DNA from 3 places in the Actinomadura sp. 3N407 genome. Region 2 is predicted to be linked to each of the others. Evidence: riboswitches for the same ligand, from Rfam matches in the RefSeq annotation. Region 2 holds a riboswitch; each other region holds the start of a gene.

Region 1 (7,587 bases), on a different contig from region 2:
ACCCACATTCGATGGGGGGTTGCATCCGGTACCGGGGTACAGGCTTACCTTCGAGGTATGGAACTGGAACAGGTACGGTCCGGGCCGGGCGATGCGGGGTGGGCGCCGCGGGCGTGCACCCTGCCGACGGCCGAGCGGCCGTTGAGGGAGGCCGAGTTCGACGCGCTGTTCGGCGAGGCGGTGACCGAGGTGCGGCGTGCGGGGCCGGGACGCGTCGAGCTGGTGTTGCGTTCCGAGCCGGATGTGGCCGCCCGGGCGGCCGGGCTGGCGGTGCGCGAGACCGGCTGCTGCTCGTTCTTCACCTTCGCCCTGACGGCGGCCGGCGGCGCGCTGACCCTGGAGGTGAGCGTCGCCGGCCCGCACGTCGAGGTGCTGGACGCCCTGGCCGCCCGCGCGGCGGAGCTGGCGGGCCAGGGGAGCCGGGCGTGACCGGGCCCGCCGTCGCCGGCGGGTTGCGCAGCGGGCAGGTCGCGGCGGCGGCCGGGGTGAATCTCCAGACGCTCCGGTACTACGAGCGCCGGGGCCTGCTCGCCGAGCCCGAGCGGACGGCGGGTGGGCACCGGGTGTATCCGGCCGAGGCGGTGACGCTGCTGCGGGTGATCAAGACCGCGCAGCGGCTCGGGTTCACCCTGGAGGAGGTCGCCGAACTGCTGGACGCCGGGACGCACCGGCACCGCCGCGCCGATTCCGGGTTGCGGACGCGGGTGAGCGCCAAACTCGCCGAGGTCGAATCCAGAATCGTCGATCTGCGCACCATCGCGGGCACGTTGCGCCAAGCCCTGGACGCCGGGTGCGACGATCTGGTCGCATGCGCCGGGGAACAGGGCTGCCCGCTGCCGTTCGCCGACCTGGCCGTCGACTCCGGTGGCGAGGACACGAGCCCACCGGCCGCCGCCGCGGGCCCGAGCCGTCTGCTCGGGCCCAGCCGCCGTGCGGGTCGCTAGTCGTCCTGGCCGCCGTCGAACTCCCAGTGCCACGGTTCGTACGGGTTGCTGTAGGCCCAGGCCGGGTGGATCCAGCCGTACTTCTCGGAGTTGTCTTCCATCCACTCGAACTGGGGTGAATCGGCGTCCTGGACGCCGTCGCACAAGTCGAGGGCGATGCCGTTCCCGTGCTTGCTGTTGCCCGGTCGCGCGGCCATGCCCGCCGGCATGGTCTCGTACAGCTCCTGCTGCTTCTCGTAGCTGCGATAGGAGCTCCGCACGCACATCTCGTGGCCGAAGCGCTCCTGGTAGGCCGCGTTGAGCTTGTAGAACGCCACCGCGGCGTCGGCTCGCAGGAACTCGTCCCGCTGTGGCAGCGGGCAGAGCTCGTCGACCGGGATCCGGCCGTTGGGGTACCCGTGGTCCGTGGCCTCCGAGGGCTCGCAGTCGGCCGGCGGCTCGCTCGGCGCGTCCTCGGCTCGTCGGGAATCCGGTCGTTCGCCGCGGTCCGCCGAGACCTTCGCGGAGGCGGGCCTGCCGGGGTTCTCGGAGTCTCCGCCCCCCGGCATGAGGGCGAGGGAGCCGACAAGGGCACCGGCGAGGACGACGCCCAATACGGGTGGGGGGTATCCGTTCTTCTTGACGTGCCTGCCTGTCACGGCATCTGCTCCTTCCATGTCGCCTACCGGGTTAGCTGACGGATTCGGACGTGGAAGTCGCCCTACGACCCTTCCCGAACATGGCGAGAAGGCGTCGATTCACCCCTGCGAGGCGGCACAGGCCGGCCGGCCTGGACGTCACTCGCGCTGGTTCCCCGGCTCCGCGCGATCGCGGACTCGGCGTCGCCGCCTTCATCCCGAGCCGCGGGCTGAGGATGAGACGGACGCACTGGTCGATGGCCACGGCGCATGGCGGGCGCCGAATTCGGACAGAACCTACCAAAGGCTCAAGAGAATGCAAACACCCACAAAATCAGCAATGCCGCAGGTCGGACGGTGAGAGGGACGTCATCGACCGAGACCTGCGCGCGGTGGCGGCTAGACGGCATCGAGGTCGGCGGCCGAGTAGCGGGCGGTGAACAGGTGCATGGTGCGTGCGGGTGACCCGTGCGCTCCGTGCTCCGGGGGGCGGCCCGCCAGGAGTACGTCGACCCGGTCGCGCAGTGCCGTGGCGCCCGGCATCCGCACGATCTCGTCCCAGCCGTAACCGGTGAGCAGGATGACCGACAGGGAGGTCTCCTCCCGGACGCGGGCCAGCAGCCGGAGGACGGCGCGGCGCTGCCGGAGCGGCTCGTCGCCTCTGACCGTCACGCCCTCGATCCGGTCGCCCAGGGCGGCGATGTGCGCGAACGTCTCGTCCACCGTGACTCGGAAGCCGTGCCCCGCGGGTGCGGCGCCGGGGCGGCCGGGGCTCCGCAACCACAGGACGGCACGGGAGCCGGGGCCGCTGGTCTCGCTGACGCGCTCGAAGGCGCTGATGTGCAGCGGGCGCGGCCGGATCACGCGGCCGGTCCTCGCCGCGCGTCCGTCTGGCCCACCGTGATCGCTGGAACTCACGCCGTGATTACACTTCCGTCACGCCGGGACCGGTCCCGGTACGCGATCCCGGACGATGGTCGACGGTGAGTCCGGCGGCAGGAGGAGGACGGCGGTGGAGCCGCTTCGGCGTGGTGATCCGCACCGGGTGGGTCCGTACCGGCTGCTCGGCAGGCTCGGCGCGGGCGGGATGGGGGTCGTCTACCTGGGACGGTCGGGGGCCGGCCGGCCGATCGCCGTCAAGGTCATCAGGCGGTCGATGGCGGGGGAGCCCAGATACGCGGCCCGGTTCCGCCGCGAGGTGGACGCCGCCCGCCGGGTGTCGGGGGTGTTCACCGCGCCGGTGCTGGACGCCGACCCGGACGCGGCCGCGCCGTGGCTGGTCACCGCCTACCTGCCGGGGCTGTCGCTGCGCGAGGCCGTCGGCCGGTTCGGCCCGCTGCCGCCGGACGCCGTCCGGCCGCTGGCGGCCGGGCTGGCCGAGGCGCTCGCGGACATCCACCGCACCGGCGTGGTGCACCGCGACCTGAAGCCGGGCAACGTGATGCTGACCGCCGGCGGGCCCCGGGTGATCGACTTCGGCATCGCCCGGCCGGAGGACGCGACGGCCATCACCCGCGTGGGCGCGCCCATCGGCACGCCCGGGTTCATGGCGCCCGAGCAGGTCCGCGGGGAGAAGGTCGGGCCGGCGGCCGACGTGTTCTCCCTGGGCGCGATGCTGGCGTACGCGGCGACCGGGGCGGAGCCGTTCGGGTCCGGGCCGGCGCGGTCGCGTGACCTGCGGGCGATGACGGCGCACGCGGACCTGGACGCGATCACCGAACCCTGGCTGCTCGCGCTGATCGGGGCGTGCCTGCACGTCGACCCCGGGCTGCGTCCGTCCGCCGCCGCCGTGCTGGAACTGCTGGGACCGCCGGGTCGGGACGAGCCGTCCCTGCTGGGGGCCCGGTGGCTGCCGCCGGGGATCGCGGAGGAGATCGACCGCCGCACCGCCGAGGCCGAGACGCTGACGCGGCCCCCGGCCGGCGACGCGGCGGACCGGGACTCCGCGGCCGGGCAGGCGCCGACGGAGGATCCGGACGGTGCCGTCCAGGGCACGGCGCCCCCGGCGGAGGACGTCACCCGCCGGACGATCCTGGCCGGGGTGGGCGCGGGCGTCCTGACGGCGGGCGCTCTCGGGACGTTCGCGTGGCGGAGGACCCGCGACCGGAGCGACGGCTCGCGACCGCCCGGGGCGCGGCGCGCCGGCGCGCCGGAGGGACCGCCGCCCGAGGGACGTTCGAGGTGGACGCGCCGGGTGAGCGAGGATTTCCTGAGCCTCGCCACCGCCGGTGGGGTGCTGCTGGCGAACGGGAGCGAGAAGAACGGGGACGACGGCACCGGAATCGTCCACGCGCTGGATTCGCGCACGGGCAAGGTGCTGTGGAAGCGCGACGGAGGCTCCTCCGCGGTGGGCGGAGGCGACGTGACGTATCTGACCCTGAACGAGAGCAGGGAGATCAGCGCGGTCCGTTCCAGGACGGGCGAGGAGCTGTGGAGGCATGAGGTCGACTTCGACAGGCTCCCGAGCGGGGACCTGGCGGCCACCGGCCCGGTGGTCGTCTTCGGCCGCGAGGAGATCACCGCGCTGGACGCGACCGGCGGGGGGCGCCGCTGGACGTCCCGGGCGGCCGCCCGGTCCGGGCTCTCCGCGGCGGACGGCCTCGTGCTGGCGCTGTCGTCCGAGGCCCTGGTCGGCCTGGACGCGCGGACCGGGAAGACCCGCTGGACGTATCCGCTGGACTACGGCGACTACCAGATCACCGGCGACGGCATGGTCTTCGCCTGCGACCGGTTCGGGACGTTGCACGCGATACGCGCCGCCGACGGCGCGTCCGCCTGGCGGAGACGGAACGTCGGCGGCTGGGGCAGCCAGGTGGGCGGCGGGCGCTTCTACGTCGAAGGACGCGATGGCGTCGTGCTCGCCCTGGACAGCGCGACCGGACGGCAGATCTGGTCGCGCGGGCTGACGCGGCTGAAGGACGATCCCCGCGGCCAGGCGACGGCCTATTGCCTGTCCGGCACCACCCTGTACGCCATCTGCGCCGACGGCAATCTCTACGCGCTGGACACCGCCGACGGCCGTGTCCGGTGGACCTACGGAACCGAGAAATCCATCCGCGTCCAGCCTGTGAGCGTGAACGGGCTGGTCTTCATCGGCGCCGGGGACGGGAACGTCCGGGCCGTCGCCGCACCACGCTGAATCGGAGGACCATGTGCGACCCCTTGAGCCGGACGACCCACGCTGGGTGGAGACCATGGGACGGCGGTACCGCGTCCTGGCGCGCATCGGGTCCGGCGGGATGGGCGTGGTGTATCTCGGCCGCTCCGCCGCCGGGCGGACCGTGGCGATCAAGATGGTGCATCCCGAGTTCGCCGCGGACCACGACTTCCGGGCCCGGTTCGAGCGCGAGGCCAGGGTCGCGCGATCGGTCGGCGGCGGCTTCACCGCCGCGGTGATCGACGCCGATCCGGGCGCGGAGATCCCGTGGCTGGTGACCGAGTTCCTGCCGTCGGTGTCGCTGCGCGACGCCGTCCACGCGTCCGGCCCGCTCGCGGTGGACGCGGTGTGGGCGCTGGCGGCGGGCGTCGCGGAGGCGCTCGTGTCGATTCACGGCGCCGGCGTCGTGCACCGGGACCTGAAACCCGCGAACGTCCTGCTGACCGCGGACGGTCCCCGCGTGATCGACTTCGGCATCGCCCGCGCGGTGGACTCCTCGTCCATCTCGCGCCCGGGTGCGCAGGCCGGATCCCCGGGGTTCATGTCGCCGGAGCAGGTGGCGGGGGTGACGGTCGGCCCGTCCGGCGACGTCTTCTCGTTCGGGTCGACGCTGGCGTTCGCGTGCACGGGCCGGGAACCGTTCGGCGAGGGCCCGTGGCATGCGAAGATGCGACGCGTCCAGACGGAGCCGCCGCGGCTTGACGGGATCGCCGACGGTGACCTCCGGTCGTTGATCGAGTCGTGCATGCAGCTCGACCCGGAGCGCCGGCCCACCGCCCGCCGGCTGGTGGAGCGGCTGTCGGGCCGGGGGGACGGTGGCGTCCCGCTGCCGCCCGCCGTGGTGGCCGGGATCGCCCAGCGCCGGACCGAGGCGGAGAACCCGCCGGCCGCCCCGCCCCCGCAGACCGCCCCGCCGCCGTCCCGGCCGGGCGGGCGCCGCCGGGGTCTGGTGCTCGGTGCGGCGGGCGCGGCCGTCCTCCTGGCCGGCGTCGTGCTTCCGGTCGCGGGCTGGTACGCGTTCCGGGGCGAGGCCGGCGCGTCCGCCGACCCCACGCCCACCGCCTCGGCCGCGCCGGCCTCACCGTCGCCTTCGCCCACGTCGACGGCGACGCGGGCGGAGATCACCTTCTCCGTCGAGGGCGACGGCAGGATCAGCTCGCTGACCTACATGGTGAACGGGAAGTCCACGACGCTGAAGAAGGTTCGGCTGCCGTGGCGGAAGACGGTTCCGATGCCCGAATGGCCCCCGCGGATCTCCTGGAAGCTGACGTACCGCGCCCCGGCGGGCGGGGCCGCCCACACGGTCGCGGTGGACGGGAACGTGATCATCGCCGGCCGGGGCAGCGAGGGCAGTGACATGGCCGCCGAAGGCCTGTACTGACGTGCACGCGATTCCGGCGCCGGGACCCCTCCCGCTCGGTGAGGGATACTTTGATCGCGGCCACGCGCGAGGAGAGGACGTGCCACGTGACGATGATGACGCGGAAGGCGCCGGGCAAGGTCGGCATCCTCCCGAAGGAGAGCGGCGGCCTGGCCGCCGGGCTGCCGCCCGCCCAGCCCGGCACGCTGTTCGTCATGGGGCCGGACGGCGGGATGCGCGTGTCCCCGGACGCCGGGTTCGATGTCGTGTTCGGACGGTGCGAGCCGGACGTCCACGTCTGCGTCGGCGGTGACGACACCCGGGTCAGCCGGCGGCACGGCGTCATCACCCGGGAGCACTCGCGCTGGGTGCTGCACAACGTCGGCAAGCTGGCCATCCGGTTCCCGGGATCGCGGCTGGTGCTCGGTGGGCACCGGGCCGAACTGCCGGTCGCGTACTCGCCGCTGTTCATCGTCGGCCCGGCGAAGGAGCACCTCCTCGAAGTGCGGATCGCCGCGGGACCGCCGCCGCCGGGAGGCGTCGACCTGCACGAGGTCGAGACCCACGACCCGGACGACGTGAACCCGTGGCGTCTGAGCGACACCGAGAGGCTGGTGCTGACCTGCCTCGCCCAGCGCTACCTGCGGCAGGAGCCGTGGCCGCAGCCGCTCACCTGGGCCCAGGTCGCCGACGAGATGGGCCGGCTCCGTCCCGGCGAGACCTGGAACGACAAGCGGGCCGCCCGCGTCGTCACCGCGGTCCGCATGCGGCTCAGCACCGCGATGGACGGGCTGCGCGAGGAGGAGATCCCGCCGCCGCTCGGCAACGCGCTCAACCACAACCTCATCACCGGCCTGCTGGTCAACACCCGGCTCCGCACATCGGACCTGACCCTCCTCGGCGGCTGACGCCCGCGCGGGGCCCGTCAAAGCAGGGAGATCAGGAGGAAGAGGCCGAGGACCAGGGCCACCCAGAGCACCATGACGTCGGTCGACCACGGCACTCCGAGCCACCCCCGCGCCCGGAAGGGCCGGGAGGCGATGGTGGAGACGCGGCCCCCCTGCCGCTGGAAGGGCTTGCTGATCTCGTCCCGCATGCGTGTCGCGCCCTGGAGGCCCGTGCGCCAGGCGCGCGGCAGCAGGCGGCGGTAGATCACGTCGGCGTCCAGGTTCACCGAGGGCAGCTCGGCCGGGTAGAGGCCGGTCCGCATCAGCACCGTGAAGGCCAGCGAGGCGAGCAGCAGCAGCTGCACCTGGTTGACGACGTGCGGGACGGTGTAGGCCGAGTAGTCCATCTCGTACGGGAGCAGGCCGTACAGCAGGTTCGGCGCCACCCCGATGGCGATGGAGCCGGCCGCGGCCAGGCCCATGGCGAGGCGCATGTTCAGCGGTGCCTCGGAGACCCGGTGCCCCTGGTCGTGGGCGAAGAACGCGAAGAACGGGATCTTGATCCCGGCATGGTGGAAGACTCCGGCCGAGGCGAACAGCAGCAGCAGCCAGACGGCGGTGC
Region 2 (7,587 bases):
CCTGAAGCGGCTCGTCGTCGGCGGCATCGACAAGGTCTTCGAGGTCAACCGGAACTTCCGGAACGAGGGCGCGGACTCCACGCACAACCCGGAGTTCACGATGGTCGAGGCCTACGGGACGTACCTCGACTACAACGACATGGCCGACCTCACCCAGCGGATGTACCAGAAGGCGGTCGTCGCCGCTCTCGGCACCACCGTGGTCGTCCATGACGGCGTCGAGGTCGACCTCGGCTTGGCGGAGTGGCCGCGGATCACGCTGTACGGGTCGGTGTCGGAGGCGCTCGGTGAGGAGATCACCCCGCACACGCCCATCGAGGACGTCCGTAAGCTCGCGGACGCCCGGGGCGTCTCGTGGGACCCCAAGTGGGGGCAGGGCAAGCTCGTCCAGGAGTTGTTCGAGGAGTTGATCGAGCACACCCTCGTCCAGCCCACGTTCGTCATGGACTTCCCGGTCGAGACGTCCCCGCTGACCCGCCGGCACCGCGAGGAGCCCCTCCTCACCGAGAAGTGGGACCTCATCGGGTTCGGGACGGAGCTGGGCACCGCCTACTCCGAGCTGGTCGACCCGATCGAGCAGCGCCGCCGCCTCACCGAGCAGTCGCTGCTCGCCGCCGGCGGCGACCTCGAGGCCATGCAACTGGACGAGGACTTCCTGCGCGCCCTGGAGTACGCGATGCCGCCCACGGGCGGGATGGGCGCCGGCATCGACCGCATGATCATGGCGTTCACCGGCAAGGGAATCCGCGAGACGATCCTGTTCCCGCTGGTCAAGCCCGAACAGTGATCGGGAGGCCAGGCGGCCCGCGCCGGGGGACGCGGGCCGCTAAGCGCTTTCTCGGATGACCAGGTCGGGCCGGAGCACCACCTGGCGGTGCTGGTGCGAGTGGCCCTCGCGTATTTCGGCGAGTGCGAGCTCGGCGGCCTCCCAGCCGAGTTCGCGGCGGGGCTGCCGGATGGTGGTCAGCGGGACGGCGGCGCTCGCGGCGAGCTCGATGTCGTCGTAGCCGATCACCGTGATGTCCTCCGGGACGCGGACGCCGAGCCGGCCGAACTCGTTGATCAGCCCGATGGCCAGCAGGTCGTTGGCGCAGAAGACGCCGTCGGGGCGCGGCGACATCGCCATGATCTGGTGCGCCGCGGCCTGGCCCTCGGTGGGGCTCAGCGCGTCCTGGATCAGGGTCGCGGGCTTCGCGAACCCCGCCTCCACGATCGTGCGGGCGGCGCCGTCGCGGCGTTCGACGCAGGGCTGCGGCTCGCGGACGCCGGTGACGAAGGCGATCCGCTCGCGGCCGATGCCGAGCAGGTGCGCGGCGGCGATCTCCCCGCCGGCGACATGGTCGACCTGGGCGGAGCAGACCTCGGACGCGTGGCGGTCGATCAGCACGACGCTCATCCCCGCGGCGCGGAGCCGGGAGGTGTCGCGGGCGCCGAGCGCGACGGGGATGATCAGGACGCCGGCGGCGCGCTGATCCTCAAGGAGTTCCAGCGAGCGCCGTTCCTTGGCGGCGGAGTAGTCACTGGACAGCCAGAGGGCGTCGTGGCCGGCCGCGTTGAGGGCGGCCTCGGCTCCCCGGGCGACGTCGGTCGCGTACGGGTTGGTGAGGTCCTCGACGACGACTCCGAACGCGCGGCGAGGCTCGTCGCCGAACTCGCCCGCGGTGCGGTCGGGGCCCCGGCGGAGCCGCCGCGCGGACTCGTTGCGGACGAATCCGAGCTCCTCGATCGCGGCGCGGACACGGTTACGGGTGGCTTCGGCCACGAGGTCTGGCCGGTTTAGGACATTCGAAACGGTCCCAACTGAGACTCCAGCACGCCTCGCGACCTCACGAATACTGGTCTGTGGCAACTCGCTCCTCGTCCCGCTCCGGGGGCGTTTCCCCAGGTAGTGGCGTTTATCACTGCGCACCGACAAATGATCTGTCACGCATTGCGACCATCCGGGCACGCATTGCACTGAACCGGCGCTTGACGGGCCGGATCCGGCCGCCTAGCGTTCCGAGCCGAAGCGTAGCTTGAAACGATTCACGATCTTGTCCGCGGCGGGATCTGGCGAGTCCAACGAGAAGGGGCGGGTGCGGATGGCTGGCGATCTCACCCCGTCCCCCTCGGCTGGCCAACGAGTGAATCGTCACCCGGAGTTCCCCCGAACGACCCCGCAATCGGCCAGGCGGCCACCTCCGGCCAAGCTCGTGAGACAGAAAAGGAACCCGATGATCTAAGTCCGGAAGGCTCCGGACCCGGCAACCCAACGCGCGTACAGATCGAGGCCCAACCCGTGCCTGTGCAGCGGACGGCTGCATCCCCGCGGTCATCACCACGGACGAGGGAGGACGGAGTGGACACAGCCACACTCGCACGTCGTGGCACCGACGATTTCGGGCTGAGCGAGGAGGAGATCCGGCTGCTCGCCCAGATCGCCAGTGGTGTCACCGCCGATGTGGCGGCACGCAAGCTGGAGCTGAGCGCACGGACCTTGCGGCGCCGGTTGCGGACGATCTGCGACCGGCTGGAGGTCAACACCCCTATAGAGGCCGTGGTGTGGGCGGCCCGAAGGCAGCTCATCTAGCTGTATCACCCCCTGACGCTCGCCTGGGGACGGCGAGCGTCACCAGGAATCCAGGTGGCGAACTCATCCGAACCCCGTCCGACCCCGCAGCGGCGGCGCCGGCGTCCTGACAGGTAGGTCCCTGGCAGGGGGCGTCGCCGCGGACGGTGTTCAGGGAGCCCGCCCGTGGATTCCTCTAAGCGCCCGCAAGCCTCTTCAACGCGCCCCCCGGCATCCGCTGCGGGCCCCGCCCGCCCTGGGTGTCCGGCCCCGGGCCCGCCGGGCCGTGCGTCTTGTCGGCGCGGGACTCTGCCGGTTCTGGGCGTCTCGTGGGGTTCGCGGGCGCTGCGGGAGCCCCTAGGCGACCGCGTACCGCGTGGGTGTTGGGGAGTGCTGGACGCGTCGTAGGGCGTCCTAGGGACGTGCGGGGGGCGTCTGGGCGGAGGGTCAGGCGACTCGGACGGCGCCGGCGTAGGGGCGTCCGGCCATTGGGGCGATCTTCACGACGTCACCGGTGCGGGGTGCGTGCAGCATCTTGTCGCCGCCGACGTACATCCCCATGTGGTGGAGGTCGGAGTAGAAGAACACGAGGTCGCCCGGCTGGAGCTGGCTCCGCGACACGTGGGTGCCCGCGTTCCACTGGCTGCCCGTGTAGTGGGGCAGGTTGATGCCGACCTGTTTGTAGGCCCACATCGTCAGCCCGGAGCAGTCGAAGCTGCTCGGGCCGGCGGCGCCCCACACGTACGGACGGCCGATTTTGCTCATCGCGTGCCGCAGCGCCTGCGCGCCCTTGCCGGTGCCGACGACGGGGAGCTTGGCGAGCTGCGTGGGGTCCTTTTTGACGAGCTTGCCGCGGACCTTCTCGTAGGTCTCGGTGACCTTCTTGCGCTGCGACTCCAGCTGCCCCCGCAGCTGCGTGACCTCCTTGGCACGGGAGTCGGCGGACTTGCGGGCGCGCTGGGCGGCCTGCATGGCCTGCATGAGCCCGAGGACCCTGGTGCTGTCCTGCTTGGCGAAGTAGTGGAGGGTCGCGGCCTGGTCGAGGACGGCCTGCGGGTCCTGGGAGGCCAGGAACGTGACCGTGGGGTCGGTGCCGCCCTGCATGTAGCTGGTGGCGGCCAGCGTGCTGACCTTCTCCCGGACGCTCTGCAGCGACTTCTGCTGCCGCTCGGCGTTGTCGGCGGCGACCTTGGCGGCGCGTTTGGACTGCGCGAGCTTGACCTTCAGGCCGTTGTACTGCTCGGTGAGCTTCTCCAGCTCGTCGGCGAGCTTGAGGGCCTTGGACCGCAGTTCCTTCGTGGACGGCTCGGGATCGGCGTGGGCCACGGGGACGGTGTGCGGCGCGATCGAAACGGCGACGAGCGCGCCGGCGACGGTCAGCGCTCTGGCGCGGAGGCGGCCCTTGAAGCGGAATCGGGCCGTCCGGCCTGGGGCCGGGTGTGGGGAGCGTGAACGCGCCGATGGTGAAAAGGGAGCGGGGCGCAATGGCTCCACGAATTCTCCTCTCCTCGTCCGCCTACCGAGTTAGCTGACGGGTTGGGGCAGGAGCAGCCCGTCCGCCGGTGCGCGCGGATCGACTCCGTGCGGGCAGCGGATTCACCCCTCACGGTGCGGGACGGGGGTGATCCCCCGGATGCTCCGAAAGTGGGTCCCCGGCTCCTCGGGGCACTGGTTGCGGCCCGGGGACTCGGCGGTTCGGCCTCAGTCCTACGGATGGCCGACAGCGCAGGACACTAACGGAACCCGCATTGGATGCCAACCAGAACAAGCGAAATCGCAGGTCGTGACAGGCCCTCGCGACGGAGTACCGGTTCCGTCCCGGCCGCCGCTGTGCTATGGCTCACTTTTCGCGGAGCCCGGGTGCAGGCTAGTCGCTTTTACCTAGTCACTTGTGCGCCGTGCGCGCTCGTAAGGGGGACGCCGCCACGTAGTGAAGGGATCGCGTTCGATAATCTCGCCTGTTTGTGGAGGTCGTGATCCGGCGTGCCCGTACCGCCGACGTTCAGGAGATCAGCGGGCTGGTCGACCTGTACGCCGGGTCTGGGCGACGCCTGCTGAAGAAGAACACGGTGAAGCTGTACGAGGACGTCCAGGAGTTCTGGGTCGCCGAAGACGTCCAGCACGGCACACCGGGCCCTGTCATCGGCTGCGGCGCCCTGCACGTGATGTGGGAGGACCTGGCGGAGGTCCGCTCGGTCGCCGTGGACAAGGGGTACGGCGGACGCGGAATCGGGCACCGCATCGTCGCCCGCCTTCTGGAGACCGCACGGGAACTCGGCGTGCGGAGGGTGTTCTGTCTTACCTTCGAAGTGGAGTTCTTCGCCCGCCACGGCTTCCAGCAGATCCTTGGGACTCCGGTGGCGCCAGAGGTGTACGAGGAGCTTCTCCGCTCCTACGACGAAGGCGTGGCAGAGTTCTTGAACCTCGATCGGGTCAAGCCCAATACGTTGGGCAACACCCGGATGTTGCTTCGCCTGGAGGACTGACCCAATGAGCGATTCCCCCAACCGCGGGCGGCGCTACCAGCCGCCGCAGGGGCAGGGTTCCTACGGCCCGCCGCCCCCGTACCAAGGTCCCCAATCGCAGCAACCGCAACAAGCGCAGCAACCGCAGCCGTCGCAGGAGCCGTGGCAACAACCCCAGCAGCCCCGGCAGCAGTGGGCGCAGGAGCCGGCGTACAACGAGACGTACGAAGCGTCCTATGACCAGTACGGCGGGGCCCAGGGCGGCGAAATCGCCCTGGCGCCCATCATCAGGCGGGCGGGCGCCCGGCTCATCGACAACGCGCTCGTCGCGGTCTTCGGCTTCGCCCTCGTCCTCCCGGTGACCATCGGTGCGTTCGGCCTGGGCAGGCCTGGCAGCGACACGGAGGACGAGGGTGGTGTGTGGAACTGGCCCATCATCTTCACCCTCTTCTGCGTCCTGTCGGTGCTGCCGTTCCTCTACGAGGCCGTCCAGCTGGCGATGTCGGGACGGACGCTCGGCAAGCGCGTCATGGGCCTTGGCATCGTCCAGGCGCGTCCTGCGGGTCAGCCGCTGACCATGACGCAGGCCATATGGCGCTCTGGGATCACTCACGTGGCCTACCAGATCGGCGTTTTCTTCTTCCTCGTCCTGGCGGTGATGGTGTGGGACTACGCCGCGTACGGGATGGTTCTGGTCTGGGCGGGTGCGCTGATGGCCTACCTCTGGGCGATCTGGGACCAGCCGCTGCATCAGGCACTGCATGACCGCTTCGCCGGCACGCTCGTCATCGATGAGCGGGTCGGATACGACGAGTACCACGAGTACGACGAGTACGCGGAGTAGGCCGCGATGGCGGCACCGCTCGCCGAGCCGGGGCTGCGCCTCAGGGCGCGCATCGTCGACACGCTCATCGTCGGCCTGCCCGTCATCGTCGTCGTCCGTGCGCTGGTGTCCGGCCACACGGTGGACGTCGTCGCTCCTCCCGCCGTGGCCGGATGCATGCTGCTGTACGAGTCGATCCAGCTCGCCCTGTGGGGACGGACGCTCGGCAAGCGCCTGGCCGGCATAGAGGTGGTCTTGGCCGCCCCCGGCGAACAACACCCCGGCGGTGAGGGTGGGGAGAGTGCTCGTTTGGGGTTTCCGCGCGCCGTTCTGCGTGCCGCGGTCTATTCGCTGCCGATCGCGGCACGCCCGATTCCCGTTCTCGGGCTTCTGGCGGGCATCTTCTGGGTGGCGAACGCGGGCCTGCTGTACGAGGGCACGCAGCGACAAGCCCTCCATGACAGGCTCGCAGGGACGCTGGTAGTAAATTCGTCCGCTTCCTGATTCATCGGCCTTCTGAGGCCCTCTCAGGCGCCCCCAGCGGTACTCGGGCGGCGGCTGATCCCCGACGCTCTCGGTCCGCGGTCCGGCGGGCCGAGAGCGTTCGCCCGTCCGGGGCGGCTTTCGCGGAGATCCCCGCTCTGTTTCGGACGGCCCGCGTTCGGACGGCGAATGCCAGCTCGTTCCGGTTACGGCCCTGAATCGGCGCGGGATGTGTCTCGTCCCGGACGCCTCCTCCGCTTTGAGATGTGCTCCCCGTGCCGTTGCCCTTCCGCCCGAGGCGCCGGCCACTTAGGGCAGTGGACTTACTCCGGATCGGTTGCGGCCTCACCGGGAACGGACCTTTAGCTCCCCATGCCGCTCGGGCCATGGGCGGCGTGCATGGCCCTCCGCCGACCGCGGACGCGGGCTGGAAGAAGTGGGCCGACGGCGGGATTGTGCCGCAATCTCCCGATTTTGGGATGGACGACTACCGGCCGCCCCCGGCCCCGGCGGATCGCGGTTGGCGACTTCCCGGGACGGGACGGCGTCAACAGATTTCGCTGGCGGCCCACCGGCCGTTATCCATCCACATCGGCCGGTGAGGCCGGTGATCACCTGCCGTGCGGGGGTCGCGGGCTCCGGCGCATTCCCCGGCGGCGGGTGCGGTTAGTGCCGTTACGTCAGGGTTAATCGTTGGCCGCGGTGTCGCTGTGCCCGGCCTGTTAAGGTCGGCCGCAGACTCTTTTACTCCCTGGCGCACTCCCGGACGGCTCGTCCGCCGGAAAGCCGGACGCCCGCAAACCCGGTCCAATACGGGAGCGCTCGCCCAGGTCAGCGCGGTCAACCGCGACACCGGTCACACCGAAAACCGGACGGTGGCCGCCGGCGGGCGAAAAAAATCACACGCCGCGGTCGCCGTACCCCGCCGCGCCGCCGCGACGTGCCGGAAACAGGCGCTGCCGATTACGCCCGGTCACGGCGGGAACGTGACTTCGCCGCCAGTGCCGGTTCATGGGCCGCGTCGGAATTGTCATCGGCGGACTTCTCGGTATATCTTTGTCGACCGAATGCAGTTTGCTCAAGCCGAAAGGGTCTGTCCCCATGGCACAGAAGGTTCAGGTGCTTCTCGTCGACGACCTCGACGGTGGCGAGGCGGACGAGACCGTAGCGTTCTCGATCGACGGCGCCTCCTACGAGATCGACCTGAGTGGCGCCAACGCAGCGAAGCTGCGGGATTCTCTTCAGCCGTTCGTGGAGAAGTCACGCAA
Region 3 (7,587 bases), on a different contig from region 2:
GACGGCGTGACGGTGGCGAGGGCGGCGATGTCGCCGAGGCTCTGCCCCGGACCGGCGAGGGCGGAGGCGAGGCCCGCGTCGGCGGGAACGAGCGCGACGACCCGCCGCGCCCATCCCTTGCCGACGACGCCGGTGACGACCGGGACGGCCGCGTCCAGGCGTTCCGCGATCTCTTCCAGGCGGAGGGCCCCGGTGGCCGCGGTGTCGCCGATGACGAGGCTCGCGCGGCCCTTGACCACCGTCAGGGGGCCGCCGTCCCAGATGGCGGCGTCGTCCGCGAATCCATGCGACGACCCGTCGCCGACGATCGTCCAGATGCCGGAGCGAGGGGCGAGCGTCAGGTAGCGGGTGCGGACGACGTCACCCCGGTCGAAGCCCCGCAACCTGGAGCGCACTTCCACGCGGACGACCGCGACACCCTTCTCGTCGTCCGTCGCCTGGGTGACGACTGCGCGTTCCTCCCAGCCGGCCAGCGGGAGCTCGCGGAGATTGCCGTACAAGCGGGACTGGGCGTCCTGGAACGCGGCGGGCGCGGAGGCCACCGTCGCGAGGAAGGCCGTCCGGTCTCCGTCCTGCACCGCCCGCGCGCGGTTGGCGAGGACGGTGACGGCGTCCGCGGGCCGGAACGTTCCGGCGGCTTTGGTCGCGCGGGCGGGCGGCGTCCCGTCGTCGCCGGACCGCGTGCCGAGGAGTCCCGCGCCGGTGCCCAGCAGCACGGCGGCCCCGCCCGCGCCCAGGGCGAGTGCCCTGCGGCGCGTGACGGGGCCGCCGTGTCCGGCCTGACCGGGACCGTCCTCCATGCGCGTGATCCTATGCAGCCGGGGGAGGGGGAAGGGACGTCAGGACTTGTACTCGGGGTAGCCGTAGCCGACGACGGAGCCGGTCGAGCGCTGCCTGACCCGGACGGCGTTGTCGGTGTTGCCCTCGACCGCCTCGATGGTGCCGTCGTCGATCTTCTTGGTCACCATGCCGACGTGGACGATGTCGTCGATGTCCTTGCCGCCGTTCCAGGCGTAGAAGACGATCGCGCCCGGCTTCGGCTCGGTGCCCCAGCGGCCCTGGTCCCGGAACCATTTGGCGTGGGCGATGGTCCAGGCGTCGCTGCCGATCTGCTCGGTGAACCCGAGCTGGTCGCCCACCCACGAGATGAACATGTCGCACCAGGCGGCGTCGTCGTACGCCTGGACGGAGCCGCCGTCGCGCGCGACGGTCTCGTCGGCACGGGAGTTCTCCACGTACCACTGGTTGAACTTGGTCGCGCCGCTGCCGTCCTCCGCGATGCCCACCTGCGACCTGGCGAGCTCGATGGCCTCGTCGGCGGTGGGCCGCGAGTCCTCGGACGGCTGCTTCGGGGCGTCGGACTCCGGCTCGTCCCTTTCGGGACGCTCGGCTTCCTTGCCGCCGTCCGCGGGCTCGTCCCGGTTCTCGTCCTTGGAATCGGACCTGTCCTTGGACGAGGACTTGGAGCCGGACTTGGACTTGCCCGCGTCGTCGCCGGCGGCCGGACCGGCCGCGGTGGCGTGGGTGGGAGCGGAGGCGAACGGCAGGACCGACGCCTGTGCGGTGGCCGCGGCGGTGCCGAGAACGGCGGCGCCGACGATCACGCCGCCGGTCGTCCGCCACGTGAGGGCGAGAGTGCCGGGTTTGCGGTGCTTGCCCGGTGACTTCTTGCGATGCGCGCCTGGCATGGGGGATCTCCTGACTTCCATGCCGCCTACCGGGTTAGCTGACGGGTTCGGGCGTGGAAGCCGCCCTACGGCCCGCTGGGCGGGCCGATTCACCCCGAAGGACACAGTGGGTCCCCGGCTCCGCGTTCTCCGCGCGTCTGGGCGCGGTGAACCACGGACTCGGCGGTGGCGGCCCGGGGGCGGGCACGCCGGTTCGGATGGGGGGCTCCGCCGGGCGAGGGCGCCCGCACGGAGTGAAGGGGGAAAGCGGGCGTGGCCGCACGAGGGCGGCCACGCCCAGGTAACGCTGCGGTTTTCACTCCTTCGTCTTCCAGACGCCTACCGGGTTAGCTGACGGGTTCGGGCGTGGAAGTGGCCCTACGGCGGGCTCTCACCGTTCGGCGGGGAGAGACGCACCGATTCACCCCGGGTGCCGGAATGCCCGTCCAGGGACGGTCCCTGGACTCCGGCGGATGTGGGTCCCCGGTTCCGCGCGTCGGCGGATTCGGCGCTGCCGCTGCGATCCTGGGGGCGTGATGGGGCCCGTGCGCGGGACCTGTCTCCCGCGTGCGAAAGAGCGGCGCCTGATGTTGTGCGTGCGGACGGCGGCCCGTTTGCGGGGACCGTCCTGGGCCTGACCCGTGGAATCCGCCGTGGCAGCGCTCTCAGCGCCATGCACGCTGCGGGCGTGCGCACGGTGGGGCCGGGGCCGGCCGGGTCTGCTGGAGACCGTTTGCGGCACCCGTCGGGTGCCGGAGGCGGCGCGTGGATCGTGCCGCCGGGGGGAGCGGCACGTGGCTCGCGCCGCCGTCACGCGGCAGCTGGATGTGCCGCGTGGGGCCGTGGCGCCTGGTGAGCGCCTCGGGACCACGGCGTCTGGAGGGCGCCGTGAGTGGTGACAACGTACCAAAGCCCCAACAGATGGCAAACCCCCCCAAAATCAACAACGGACCAGGTCAAGCCCGGTCCGTTGTCGAAAGAGCTCCGTCACGCCCGTCGCGGGCGCTCCGGGGCGGGGCGTCAGGGGCGCCCGGCGCCGTAGTAGTTGTTCAGATAGTAGCCGGAGGTGATGGTCACGACCTCCACGTTCTTCCCGGTGCGCGGGGCGTGGATCATCTTGCCGCCGCCCACGTACATGCCCATGTGCCCGAGGCCGCTGAAGAACACCAGGTCGCCGGGCTGCAGGTTGCTCTTGGACACCCGCTTGGTGGCGGCGTACTGGGAGTGGGTGGTGCGGGTGATGCTCACGCCCGCCGCCGCCCACGCCTTCATGGTCAGGCCGGAGCAGTCGTAGGAGTTCGGGCCTTCGGCGCCGTACTGGTACGGCTTGCCGAGCTGGGCGTAGGCGAAGTTGAGCGCGGTGCGGGCCGAGCCGCTGGCCGGGCCGTTGTAGGTGCCGCCGACGCTGCCCGAGCCGCCCGACGAGGTTCCGCCGCCGAGCCGCCGCAGCAGGGCCTTCTGCTTGGCGACCTCCTTGTCGAGCTTCTTCTTCTGCTCCCGCAGCTCCTTGGTCTTGGCCTGCACGTCCTCGTAGGAGGCCTTGGCCTGCGCCTCCTCGCGGCGGAGCCGCTGGGCGGTCGCCAGGAACTGGGTCAGCTGGGAGCTGCGCTCCTGCGACAGGTGCGAGAAGACGGCCGCCTGGTCCAGGATCGCCTGCGGGTCGTTGGTGCCGACGAAGCCGGTGACGTTGTTCGTGTCGCCGTTCTTGTAGGCGGCGGCCGCCATCTGGGCGATCTTGGAGCGCTGCTCCTCGAAGGCCGCCTGCTCCTCCTTGCTCGACTTGCTCGCGATCGTGTACTTCTTCTTGGCGATCTTGAGCTTCTCGTTGAGCTGGTTGAACTTCTCGACCTTCTGGCCCATTTCCTCGGCGAGCTTGTCGAGTTTCTTCTGGACCTGTGCTCTGGTCGGCTGAGGGTCGGCGTGCGCCACCACCGGAGGAGACGCGAGGGAGACCGTCAGCGTGAGGCACGCGACGGCCGCCAGGCGACGGGAGGCGCCTCTCTTGGCCGAACCTCCTCGCCGGTCGCGCTCATGCGCTGCTTCCCCGATGAGATCATTGGCCACGGTCGGTTTCGCCCCTCTCGTCCACGACGTCAGCGGATGACATTAGCGATACGCAACAACCGTCACAACCGGTTCATCACTCTTTAGTCGCCTTCAATCGAAATGATGCGCTATCCGTGTCGGTAAGATCACGGAGCGCGAGGCGTGCCTCATGGCGGCCTTGAGACCGCGGCCTGACGGCGGCCCGACCGCGGCCGCCGCGCAGCCGGGCTAGGAACGGCCGAGGCGGCGCAGCAGCAGCGTGGACGGGCAGGGCCGGGCGTTGGCGCGCCGCGCCGCGTCGGCCACCTCACGGTCGGACGAGACCACCACCACCGCGCGGCCCTGCGGCTCCGCCCGGACCAGCTCGCCGATCAGCTCGTCGGCGGTCTGACCGGGACGGCTGAACAGCACCCGGACGCCGCGCGGCGCCGCGATGGCCACCGGCGCGTCCAGCTCCGCGCCGTCGAACACGCACGTCACCTCCGCGCGGGTCTGCGCCGCCAGCCCGCCGAGCCCCGACAGCAGCCGGCTGCGCTGGTCCGCCAGCGGCAGCTCCCCGTACCCGGTCTTGGTGACGTTGTAGCCGTCCACGATGAGGTGCACCCGCGGCAGGGTCAGCAGCCGGTCGAGCAGCTGCGGGTCACTGTCGGACAGGGCCCGGCCGGGCAGCGCGCGGTGCGCCTGCCGGTCGGGCTCCAGGCCGCCGACCGCGTCCGCGGGACGGCCGATGGTGGAGGGCAGCGCCAGCTCCCGGCGGACGCCCTGCGCCGCGTCGAGGAGCGTGTCCAGCAGCATCCGCAGCCGGACGTCGTCGACGTTGCGTCCCTCCCGCGCGGCCCGCTTGGCGGCCTCCGCGGCGGCCTCGGCCTGCGCGGCGCGGGCGCGCAGCCTGCGCAGCTCCTTCTCGGACGCGGCCGTCGACTCGCGCGCGGCCGCCTGCTCGCGCTCCGCCTCCGCCGCGACCGCGCCGGCGCGCTCCTCCGCTGCCCGGAACCTGACGCGCGCCTCGTGCAGCTTGCGGCGCAGCTCCGCCACCTCGGCCTTGGTCTCGCGCAGCTCGGCGCGCAGCCGGTCCACCTCGGCGCCGCGGGCGCCGCGGGCGGCGGCCAGCTCCTCTTTGAGCGCGGCGACGCGGCGCTCGGCGGCCTCCTCCTCCGAGGCGGTCGCGGAGCGGTCCAGCTCCTCGCGGGCGGACTCGACGAGGTCGGTCCAGCCCTCCGGGCGCAGCAGGTAGGCCAGCACCGCGACCCGCACCGGATCGGCGGCCGGCGGCACGTCCCCGCCCTCGACCACCTCGACCAGGTCGGCCTGCGCCTCGCGCAGCGGTTCGGCGACGCGCCGCCGGAAACCGGCGTCCTTCTCCAGCACCGCCGCGATGTGCTGCCCGGCGAGCTTGGCGCGCTTGCGGCGCTCGAACCGCGCGAACCGGCGCAGCGGGGCGGGGACCTCGTCGTGGGGCAGCGCCCCGATCAGCTCGGCGGCGACCTCGACGACGCTCTGCCGCACGGCCTCGGGGAGCGGCCTGCTCAGACGCCCTTCCCGGCGGGTCCGGGGGTCGGTCTCCGCAGACTGACGCGGCCTCTCTGCGGATTCTTCACCACCGGGGGTCGCTTCGGGGCCGCTGTCGATGATCCCGCTCCTTCCGGGCTTCGCCGCCGGTGGGCTGTGTCTTCCCGAGCCGCCCGTGCCTTAACCAGCACGAACGTGTGATCGGACGGATCGCGCCGGCCTCCCCCGAGCCGTCCCGCGACCCCCGCCAGGCGGGACGTGCCGGCGCCCCTCAACCCTAGCGGGCCCGGCTTCTGTCGGTGGCGTCCTCTACGGTCGCGCACATGACGGCTGCGCACGGTGTCCAGGGGGCCGGTGTCCAGGGAACCTTGGACGACCTTGGCACGCCATTGTCCGACGTCACCTTCGTGGTGGTCGACCTGGAGACCACCGGCGGCTCGGCCGCCGACTCGGCCATCACCGAGATCGGCGCGGTCAAGGTCCGCGGCGGTGAGGACCTCGGCGAGCTCGGCACGCTGGTCGACCCCGGCGGGCCCGTCCCGCCGTTCATCACCGCGCTGACCGGCATCACCACGGCGATGGTGACGGCCGCGCCGCGCATCGAGTCGGTGCTGCCCGCGTTCCTGGAGTTCGCCCGCGGCTGCGTGCTCGTGGCGCACAACGCCTCTTTCGACATCGGCTTCCTCAAGGCCGCCTGCGCCGAGCACGGCTACGCCTGGCCCACCTTCCCCGTCGTCGACACCGTCGACCTCGCCCGCCGCGTCCTGTCCAAGGACGAGGTGCCCAACTGCAAGCTCGGCACGCTGGCCCGCTTCTTCCGCACCTCCACCGAGCCGACGCACCGGGCGCTCGCCGACGCCCGCGCCACCGTGGAGGTCCTGCACGGCCTGATCGAGCGGCTCGGCTCGTTCGGCGTCACCTCGCTGGAGGAGATGCGCGGTTTCGCCAAGGCCCCCACGCCCGAGCAGCGCCGCAAACGCCACCTCGCCGACGACGTCCCGAGCGCGCCCGGCGTCTACCTGTTCGAGGACGCCTCCGGCGAGGTGCTCTACGTCGGCAAGAGCGGCGACCTGCGCTCGCGGGTGCGCAGCTACTTCACCGGCTCGGAGACGCGGTGGCGCGTCCGGGAGATGGTCGGCCTCGCAGAGAAGGTCCGGACGATCGAGTGCGCCACCGGGCTGGAGGCCGAGGTCCGCGAGCTGCGGCTGATCGCCGAGCACAAGCCCCGCTACAACCGCCGCTCCAAGTTCCCCGAGCGGGCGATCTGGCTGAAGCTGACCGTGGAGCCGTTCCCGCGGCTGTCCATCGTCCGCGAGTGCCGCACCGACGGCGCCCGCTACCTCGGGCCGATCTCCTCCCGCCGGCAGGCCGAAGAGGCGCGCGCCGCGATGCACGAGGCCGTCCCGCTGCGCCAGTGCACCCAGCGGCTGACGCTCCGGCTGATCGAGCGCGGCCGGGCCAGCGCGTGCGCGCTCGCCGACATCGGCCGCTGCGGCGCGCCCTGCGACGGCCGCGAGTCCCCCGACGCCTACGCCGTCCACGTCGGGACGGCGCACTCGGTCATGGAGGGCGACGTGCGTCCCGTCGTGGCCGCCGCCCAGGTGCGCATCGACCGGCTCGCCTCCGAACTGCGCTACGAGGAGGCCGGCGCCCAGCGCGACCGGCTCGCCGCGTTCGTCCGCGCCGCCGCGCGCGGGCAGCGGCTCGCCGCGCTGTCCCGGCTCCCCGAGCTGGTGGCCGCCCGCCCCGGCTTCGACGGCGGATGGGAGCTGTCGGTCGTGCGTTACGGACGCCTCGCCGCCGCCGGCACCGTCCCGCCCCGCGCCCACCCCCGCCCGTACGTCGACGCGCTCATCGCCACCGCCGAGACCGTCTTCCCGCCCGCGGGCGAGGCGCCCGGCGGCGTCGCGCTCGGCGAGCCGCCCTCGGCGGGCGCCACGGCCGAGGAGATGGAGTGCGTGCTGCGGTGGCTCGATCTGCCCGGTGTCCGCCTGGTCGAGGTCGACGGAGCCTGGACGTGTCCCGCGCACGGCGCCGAGGGCCTGCGCGGGCTCATCGACCGCGCCTACGACAGGACGTACGAGCGCCGCGAGCGGTCCCATTCCAGGCCCGGCCGCCCGCTAAGGTGATCGGGGAAGCTCGGCGCTCGGAGAGGACGACCCCACGCATGGCCCTGCCTCTCTACGACAGCCAGCCGGCCCGGCGCGTCCCGTGGGTGACGTACCTGCTGGTGGCCGCCAACGTGGTGGTGTTCCTGCTCACCCCGATGTCGAACTTCGCCACCTGGTACGGCGAGGACCGGGTCCGCGAGTGCAAGGCGGCCCACTTCACCTACGAGTACGGCGCCGTCCCCAAGGAGCTGACG

Evidence for each region. Region 2 has a riboswitch for cyclic di-AMP ahead of ACTWPP_RS14095 (NlpC/P60 family protein). Riboswitches for the same ligand answer to the same signal wherever they lie in the genome.
Region 1: another riboswitch for cyclic di-AMP. It lies ahead of ACTWPP_RS36160 (M15 family metallopeptidase); the one in region 2 lies ahead of ACTWPP_RS14095 (NlpC/P60 family protein).
Region 3: another riboswitch for cyclic di-AMP. It lies ahead of ACTWPP_RS18250 (CHAP domain-containing protein); the one in region 2 lies ahead of ACTWPP_RS14095 (NlpC/P60 family protein).

The regions. Positions count from the first base shown of each region.
Region 1 is NZ_JBQQBP010000019.1:99,321-106,907, forward strand. It holds gene ACTWPP_RS36150 (hypothetical protein) at 58-429, shown strand; gene ACTWPP_RS36155 (MerR family transcriptional regulator) at 426-944, shown strand; gene ACTWPP_RS36160 (M15 family metallopeptidase) at 941-1,582, opposite strand; cyclic di-AMP (ydaO/yuaA leader) riboswitch at 1,589-1,775, opposite strand; gene ACTWPP_RS36165 (4Fe-4S cluster-binding domain-containing protein) at 1,961-2,425, opposite strand; gene ACTWPP_RS36170 (protein kinase domain-containing protein) at 2,574-4,700, shown strand; gene ACTWPP_RS36175 (serine/threonine-protein kinase) at 4,714-6,099, shown strand; gene ACTWPP_RS36180 (hypothetical protein) at 6,186-6,986, shown strand; gene ACTWPP_RS36185 (Na(+)/H(+) antiporter subunit D) at 7,004-7,587, opposite strand, start outside.
Region 2 is NZ_JBQQBP010000005.1:133,394-140,980, forward strand. It holds gene lysX (bifunctional lysylphosphatidylglycerol synthetase/lysine--tRNA ligase LysX) at 1-787, shown strand, start outside; gene ACTWPP_RS14085 (LacI family DNA-binding transcriptional regulator) at 827-1,957, opposite strand; gene ACTWPP_RS14090 (LuxR family transcriptional regulator) at 2,339-2,569, shown strand; gene ACTWPP_RS14095 (NlpC/P60 family protein) at 2,996-4,042, opposite strand; cyclic di-AMP (ydaO/yuaA leader) riboswitch at 4,046-4,251, opposite strand; gene ACTWPP_RS14100 (amino-acid N-acetyltransferase) at 4,513-5,034, shown strand; gene ACTWPP_RS14105 (RDD family protein) at 5,039-5,857, shown strand; gene ACTWPP_RS14110 (RDD family protein) at 5,864-6,340, shown strand; gene ACTWPP_RS14115 (histone-like nucleoid-structuring protein Lsr2) at 7,421-7,587, shown strand, end outside.
Region 3 is NZ_JBQQBP010000006.1:381,638-389,224, reverse strand. It holds gene ACTWPP_RS18255 (hypothetical protein) at 1-800, opposite strand, end outside; gene ACTWPP_RS18250 (CHAP domain-containing protein) at 840-1,688, opposite strand; cyclic di-AMP (ydaO/yuaA leader) riboswitch at 1,697-1,842, opposite strand; cyclic di-AMP (ydaO/yuaA leader) riboswitch at 1,989-2,188, opposite strand; gene ACTWPP_RS18245 (NlpC/P60 family protein) at 2,688-3,596, opposite strand; gene ACTWPP_RS18240 (NYN domain-containing protein) at 3,942-5,219, opposite strand; gene ACTWPP_RS18235 (DEDD exonuclease domain-containing protein) at 5,546-7,351, shown strand; gene ACTWPP_RS18230 (rhomboid family intramembrane serine protease) at 7,390-7,587, shown strand, end outside.